DNA from 3 places in the Streptomyces sp. cmx-18-6 genome. Region 3 is predicted to be linked to each of the others. Evidence: riboswitches for the same ligand, from Rfam matches in the RefSeq annotation. Region 3 holds a riboswitch; each other region holds the start of a gene.
The links. Region 3 has a riboswitch for thiamine pyrophosphate ahead of ACLJPL_RS11170 (thiamine ABC transporter substrate binding subunit). Riboswitches for the same ligand answer to the same signal wherever they lie in the genome.
Positions count from the first base shown of each region.

Region 1: it holds a riboswitch for thiamine pyrophosphate, as region 3 does, so the genes downstream of both, thiO (glycine oxidase ThiO) here and ACLJPL_RS11170 (thiamine ABC transporter substrate binding subunit) in region 3, are expected to answer to the same signal.
Region 2: it holds a riboswitch for thiamine pyrophosphate, as region 3 does, so the genes downstream of both, thiC (phosphomethylpyrimidine synthase ThiC) here and ACLJPL_RS11170 (thiamine ABC transporter substrate binding subunit) in region 3, are expected to answer to the same signal.

Region 1 covers NZ_JAEBEP010000001.1:102,906-105,163, forward strand. The annotation lists gene ACLJPL_RS00450 (NAD(P)/FAD-dependent oxidoreductase) at 1-572, opposite strand, end outside; TPP riboswitch at 726-838, shown strand; gene thiO (glycine oxidase ThiO) at 836-2,023, shown strand; gene thiS (sulfur carrier protein ThiS) at 2,020-2,232, shown strand; gene ACLJPL_RS00465 (thiazole synthase) at 2,235-2,258, shown strand, end outside.
Region 2 covers NZ_JAEBEP010000006.1:337,348-339,605, reverse strand. The annotation lists gene thiC (phosphomethylpyrimidine synthase ThiC) at 1-1,053, opposite strand, end outside; TPP riboswitch at 1,046-1,179, opposite strand; gene ACLJPL_RS16975 (YibE/F family protein) at 1,249-2,258, shown strand, end outside.
Region 3 covers NZ_JAEBEP010000004.1:109,292-111,549, forward strand. The annotation lists gene ACLJPL_RS11170 (thiamine ABC transporter substrate binding subunit) at 1-860, opposite strand, end outside; TPP riboswitch at 943-1,059, opposite strand; gene rlmN (23S rRNA (adenine(2503)-C(2))-methyltransferase RlmN) at 1,143-2,249, opposite strand.

The DNA.
Region 1 (2,258 bases), on a different contig from region 3:
GGCAGGGTCCCGGCCAGCGGGCGGGCGGCGGCCTCGACGACGGTGACCGCGCACCCCGCGGCGCGGGCGGCGGTGGCGAACTCCGCGCCGATCCAGCCCGCGCCGACGACGACCACGTCGTGCCGCCGTCGCAGGACGGGGCGCAGCCGGGCGGCGTCGTCCAGGGTGCGCAGCAGATGGACGCCCTGGACGCCTTCCGTGCCGGGCAGGGTGATGGGCTCCGCGCCGGTCGCCAGGACCAGGACGTCGTACGGGACGGTCCCCTCGGCCGTGTCCAGCAGGTGGTGGGCGGCGCGCAGGGCGGTGACGTCCAGGCCGAGGCGCAGCGTGATGTCCAGCGCCTCGAAGTCGACGTCGAAGGCGGAGCCCTCGGCCGCGCCCAGCAGCACCGCCTTGGACAGCGGCGGCCGGTCGTAGGGCTGGTGGGGTTCGGCGCCGATCAGGGTCACGGGGCCGGTGAAGCCGGCTTCCCGCAGGGCGACGGCGGTCTGCACGCCCGCCATGCCCGCTCCGACGATGACGGCGTTCCGGGTCCGCCGCCCGGCCGCGTGGTGTTCCGTCTGCTCGCTCACCCGCCCACCCTAATCATCTGACGCACCGTCAGGAAAGGAGCTCCCCGGGACGGGAGGCAAGCTCCTCCACCACGCTCGTCCCGCCGCCCTCCTGGGACTCCCACTGGGCGCTCCCCGCTGGGCGGAAGGCGGGTGGGTTTAGGCTGGCCACGGTAGAACACTCGCGGGAGCCCGGACGGACCGGGCTGAGAGGGAGGCTGGGCGGCCTCCGACCGTACGAACCTGATCCGGGTCATGCCGGCGAAGGGAGGGGCTGGACACCCATGCGCGTCTCGGGGAGAACCTCAGGGTCCGACGTCCTGGTCATCGGGGGCGGCGTCATCGGCCTGGTCACCGCGTGGCGGGCGGCCCAGCGCGGGCTGGCCGTCACCGTGGCCGATCCCGATCCGGGCGGCGGCGCGGCGCAGGTCGCGGCGGGCATGCTGGCCGCCGTCACCGAACTGCACTACGGCGAGGAGATGCTGCTCGGCCTCAACCTCGCCTCCGCCGCCCGCTATCCGGAGTTCGTCGCGGAGCTGGAGGCGGCGAGCGGCCTGGACACCGGCTTCCGCACCTGCGGCACGCTGGCCGTCGCGCTGGACTCCGACGACCGGGCGCATCTGCGCGAGCTGCACGCCCTCCAGGAGCGTTCGGGCCTGGAGTCGGTCTGGCTGAACGGCCGCGAGTGCCGCCGGCTTGAGCCGATGCTCGCCCCGGGCGTCCGGGGCGGGCTGCGGGTCGACGGCGACCACCAGGTGGACCCGCGCCGGCTGGCCGCCGCGCTGCTGGCCGCCGGCGAACGGGCCGGGGTGACGTTCCGGCGGGCTCCCGTGGAGCGGCTCACCGTGACCGGGGGCCGGGCGGCCGGGGCGGTGCTCGGCGACGGTACGGAGTCGGCGGCCGATCAGGTCGTGCTGGCGGCGGGCAGCCTCAGCGGGCGGCTCGCGGGGCTCCCGGAGGAGGTCGTGCCGCCGGTCCGCCCGGTCAAGGGCCAGGTCCTGCGGCTCACCGTGCCACCGGCGTACGCCCCCTTCCTCAGCCGTACCGTGCGCGCGGTGGTCCGGGGCGGCCACGTCTATCTCGTACCGCGCGAGAACGGCGAGCTGGTCGTCGGCGCGACCAGCGAGGAGATGGGCTGGGACACCACCGTCACCGCCGGCGGGGTGTACGAGCTGCTGCGCGACGCCCACGAACTGGTGCCCGGCATCACCGAGCTGCCGCTCACCGAGACCCGCGCCGGTCTGCGCCCCGCGTCCCCCGACAACGCCCCGCTGCTGGGCCCGACCGCCCTGCCCGGCCTCCTCCTCGCCACCGGCCACCACCGCAACGGCGTCCTGCTGACGCCCGTCACCGGCGACGCGATGGCCCAGGCGCTGACCACCGGCGAGCTGCCCGAGGTGGCCCGCCCCTTCGCCCCGGGCCGGTTCGCGTCCGCCGACGCCACCCCCGTACTCCAGGAGCAGCCCGTATGAACCCGCCCGTATCCGTCCTGGTCAACGGTGAGCCGCGCACCCTCGACGCGGGGACCGCGCTGGACCGGCTCGTCGCCGCCCTGACCACCGCGCCCTCCGGGGTCGCCGCCGCCGTCAACGAGTGCGTCGTGCCGCGCGGCCAGTGGGCCGCCACCACGCTCGGCGAGGGCGACCGCGTCGAGGTCCTGACCGCCGTGCAGGGAGGCTGACCATGTCCGACGACGTCTTCACGCTG
Region 2 (2,258 bases), on a different contig from region 3:
GATCTCGCAGAGCTCCTCGAAGCGCTCGTAGAGGAAGGACTCCTTGTGGTGCGCGAGGCACCAGGCCGCCATGATCGAGCCGCCGCGCGAGACGATGCCGGTCTTGCGGCGGGCGGTCAGCGGGACGTACGGCAGGCGCACGCCGGCGTGCACCGTCATGTAGTCCACGCCCTGCTCGGCCTGCTCGATGACGGTGTCCTTGTAGATCTCCCAGGTCAGCTCCTCGGCCCGGCCGTCGACCTTCTCCAGGGCCTGGTAGAGCGGGACGGTGCCGATCGGCACGGGGGAGTTGCGCAGCACCCACTCGCGGGTGGTGTGGATGTTGCGGCCGGTGGACAGGTCCATGACCGTGTCGGCGCCCCACTTGGTCGCCCAGGTCATCTTGTCCACCTCCTCCTCGATGGAGGAGGTGACGGCCGAGTTGCCGATGTTGGCGTTGACCTTCACCAGGAACCGCTTGCCGATGATCATCGGCTCGATCTCGGGGTGGTTGACGTTGGCCGGCAGCACCGCCCGGCCCGCCGCGATCTCCTCGCGCACGACCTCGGGCTCGACGTTCTCCCGGATCGCGACGTACTCCATCTCCGGGGTGATCTCCCCGCGCCGGGCGTACGCGAGCTGGGTGACGGGCCGTCCGTCGCGGCTGCGGCGCGGCTGGCGCGGGCGGCCGGGGAAGACCGCGTCGAGGTTGCGCAGTCCGCCGCGCGGCGAGGTGTGCTTGAGCCCGTCGTCCTCGGGGCGGGCCGGGCGGCCCGCGTACTCCTCGGTGTCGCCGCGGGCGATGATCCAGTTCTCCCGCAGGGGCGCGAGCCCCCGGCGGACATCGGTGTCGACGGCGGGATCGGTGTACGGCCCCGACGTGTCGTACAGCGTCACGTCCTTGCCGTTGGTGAGGTGCACCTGTCGGACCGGAACCCGGAGGTCCGGGCGCGAGCCCTGGACGTATCCCTTGTGCCAGCCGATGGACTTCCCGGCCCCGTCGTTCGACGTCCCGCCGGTGCGCGGCTCGTCGTTCTGTTTCGAGGCAGGCGTGCGTGCGTCCGCTGTGGTCATGAGACCTACTCCCTACGCCGGCATTACCCGGTAACAGGTTCGGCGGTCGGCGCAGCGTTTCCCGTACGGACGTACGGCGATCAGCGCCCTCTCAGCCCGGTGCTCCGAGCTCCCGCGTGTGCAAAGTGCCTCCACGCTAGCGTCCTTTCCGGCGAGCTGACCAGAGGGCCCCCTCGTTCTTGCGATGATCGCCCCGTGACCTCCCCCCAAAGCGACCCCGCACCCCAGCCGCCGCCCCCGGGCCACACCCACGGCCACACGCACAGCCACGGACCCGCCGCCCCGGTCTCCAAGCACCTGCGCAAGGTCATCGCCGCCGTGCTGATCCCGTTCGCCACGGCGGTCGTCGTCGGCCTGATCGCCTTCTGGCCCGGCGGCGCCCCCGACCACGAGCGCACCGGCGTCGGTTTCGACCGGCAGACCCAGGACGGCAAGGTCGTCCAGGTCGTCCAGGTCGACTGCGCGGACGTCAACGCCGCGCAGGTGCCCCCGACCGGCGACACCTCCACCCCCTCGGGCCGCGAGGCCGTCAACGAGCAGGAGGGGGAGTGCGCGAAGGCGACCGTCGAGGTGACCACGGGCGACGACAAGGGCCGCAGGTTCGTCGAGGTCGTCCAGCCGGACGCGCCCCGCCAACTGCGCGAGGGCCAGGGCGTGGTCGTGGCGTACGCCCCCGACGCGCCCCGCGACCTCCAGTACTCCGTCACCGACGTGAACCGGAAGGTCCCGCTGGCGCTGCTGGCCGCGATCTTCGCGCTGGCGGTGGTCGCGGTGGGCAGGCTGCGGGGGGTGATGGCCCTGGTGGCGCTGGCCGTCTCGTTCGCCGTACTGACCCTGTTCATCCTGCCGGCGATCCTTCAGGGCTCGAATCCGCTGGTGGTGGCGGTGATCGGGGCCAGTGCCATCATGCTGGCCGCGCTCTACATGTGCCACGGGGTGACGGCGCGTACGTCCGTCGCGGTCATCGGCACGCTGATCTCGCTGCTGCTGATCGGGCTGCTCGGCTCCCTCTTCATCGGATGGGCGAGCCTGAGCGGCAACACCGACGACAACACCGGCCTCATCCACGGGCTCTACCCGGACATCGACATGAGCGGCCTGCTGCTGGCCGGTGTGATCATCGGGTCGCTCGGGGTGCTCGATGATGTGACGGTCACCCAGACATCCGCCGTCTGGGAACTGCACCAGGCGGACCCGCGGATGGG
Region 3 (2,258 bases):
AGCAGCCCGGCGTACTCGGTCTGCCGGAAGCAGGTGCCGGTGGCGACCCCGGTCGGGGCCTCCTTGGGCCGCGGGTCGGCGTAGAGGACCTCGACGGGCGGGCTGGAGGCGTAACTGACGACCAGGGGCCGGTCCGCGCCGGTCTTCTTTCCGCCCGCCGAGCCCGAGAACTCCTCGTGGTACGCCTCCTCCCAGCCGTCGACGACCTTGACGCCGTTGGCCTTCAGCTTCTTCCAGTACTCCTCGTAACCGTCCTCGCCCTGGGCCGCGACGGTGCCGAGGAGGAAGCCGAGGCCGGGCGAGGAGTTCGCCGCGTTCTCGGTGACGAGGAGGTTCTTGTACGCGGGCTTCAGCAGGTCCTCGAAGGTCTGCGGCGGCGCGAGCTTCTTGTCGGCGAAGTACTTCTTGTCGTAGTTGACGCAGATGTCGCCGGTGTCGACGGGCGTGACGCGGTGTTCCCCGTCCTGCTCGGTGCCGTCCGCGAGCCGGTCGAGGCCCTTGGCCTCGTACGGAATGAAGAGGCCGTTGTCGAGGGCGCGGGAGAGCAGGGTGTTGTCGACGCCGAAGAAGACGTCGCCGCGCGGGGAGCCCTTCGTCAGGATCTCCTGGTTGAGCGCGGCCCCGGCGTCGCCGCTCTTGAGGAGCTCGACGGTGTAGCCGCTCTTCTCGGTGAACTGCTTCAGCACAGCTTCCGAGACGTCGAAGGAGTCGTGGGTGACCAGGGTGACGGTCTTGGAGCCGCCGCCCTTCGACGCGCCGGATCCGGACGGGGAGCCGTCCGAGTCGCCGCAGCCCGCGAGGACGGTGACGCCGAGCGCCGCGGCGAGCGCGGTCGCGGCGTACTTCTTGGTGGTGTTCATGTGATTCCTCCTGGAGGTGACCAGGAAGAGACGCGGCCCCGCCCGCCGCCGGGTCGTACCGGAAGCGGGCAGGGCGCAACAGCTTGAGTAAGGTCCGAACTTCCTACCCGGAATGACCCGGGCGAGGTTCAGAGGGTCTGCGGCCAACCTGTCCTTGGTGCCGCACTCTCAGCGCTGTGGCGCTCCCCTGTCGGAATATGAAGTTGATTTCGGCCCAGGCTACACCGGCGGTTTTCGGCCGGACGGTGTGAGGGTCACCGGCCGCTCCCGGGCCACCGGTGGTCAGCGCTCGGAGGCCGCCAGCTGCCCGCAGGCCCCGTCGATCTCCTGGCCCCGGGTGTCCCGGACGGTGACGGGCACGCCATGGGCCGCGATGGCCTCGACGAACGCCTTCTCGTCCTCGGGCCGCGAGGCGGTCCACTTGGAGCCGGGCGTGGGGTTCAGCGGGATCAGGTTGACGTGCACCCGCTTGCCCTTGAGTAGCCGGCCGAGGAGGTCCCCGCGCCACGCCTGGTCGTTGATGTCCCGGATGAGGGCGTACTCGATGGAGATCCGGCGGCCGGACTTCTCCGCGTACTCCCAGGCGGCGTCCAGCACCTCCCGTACGTTCCACCGGGTGTTCACGGGGACGAGGGTGTCGCGCAGCTCGTCGTCCGGGGCGTGCAGCGAGACGGCGAGACGGCACTTGAAGCCCTCGTCGGCGAAACGCAGCATCGCCGGGACGAGCCCCACGGTGGAGACGGTGATCCCGCGCTGGGACAGGCCGAGGCCGTCCGGCTCGGGGTCGGTGAGCCGGCGGATCGCTCCGACGACGCGGTTGTAGTTGGCGAGCGGCTCGCCCATGCCCATGAAGACGATGTTGGACAGCCGGGCGGGACCGCCGGGCACGTCGCCGTCGCGCAGGGCGCGCATGCCGTCGACGATCTGGTGCACGATCTCGGCGGTCGACAGGTTCCGGTCGAGCCCGGCCTGCCCGGTGGCGCAGAAGGGGCAGTTCATCCCGCAGCCGGCCTGGGAGGAGATGCACATCGTGACGCGCTCGGGGTAGCGCATCAGGACGGACTCCACCAGCGTCCCGTCGTGCAGCTTCCACAGCGTCTTACGGGTGGTGTCGTCGTCGCAGCTGATGTGCCGCACCACGGACATCAGGTCGGGGAACAGCGCCTCGGCGAGCTTCTCCCGGGATCCGGCGGGAATGTTGGTCCACTGCGCCGGGTCGTGCGCGTACCGCGCGAAGTAGTGCTGCGAGAGCTGCTGGGCGCGGAACGGCTTCTCGCCGGTCGCGGCGACCGCTTCCTTGCGCTCGGCGGGCGTGAGGTCGGCGAGGTGCCGCGGGGGCTTCTTGGCTCCGCGGGGCGCGACGAAAGTGAGTTCTCCGGGCTTAGGCATGGTTCATCC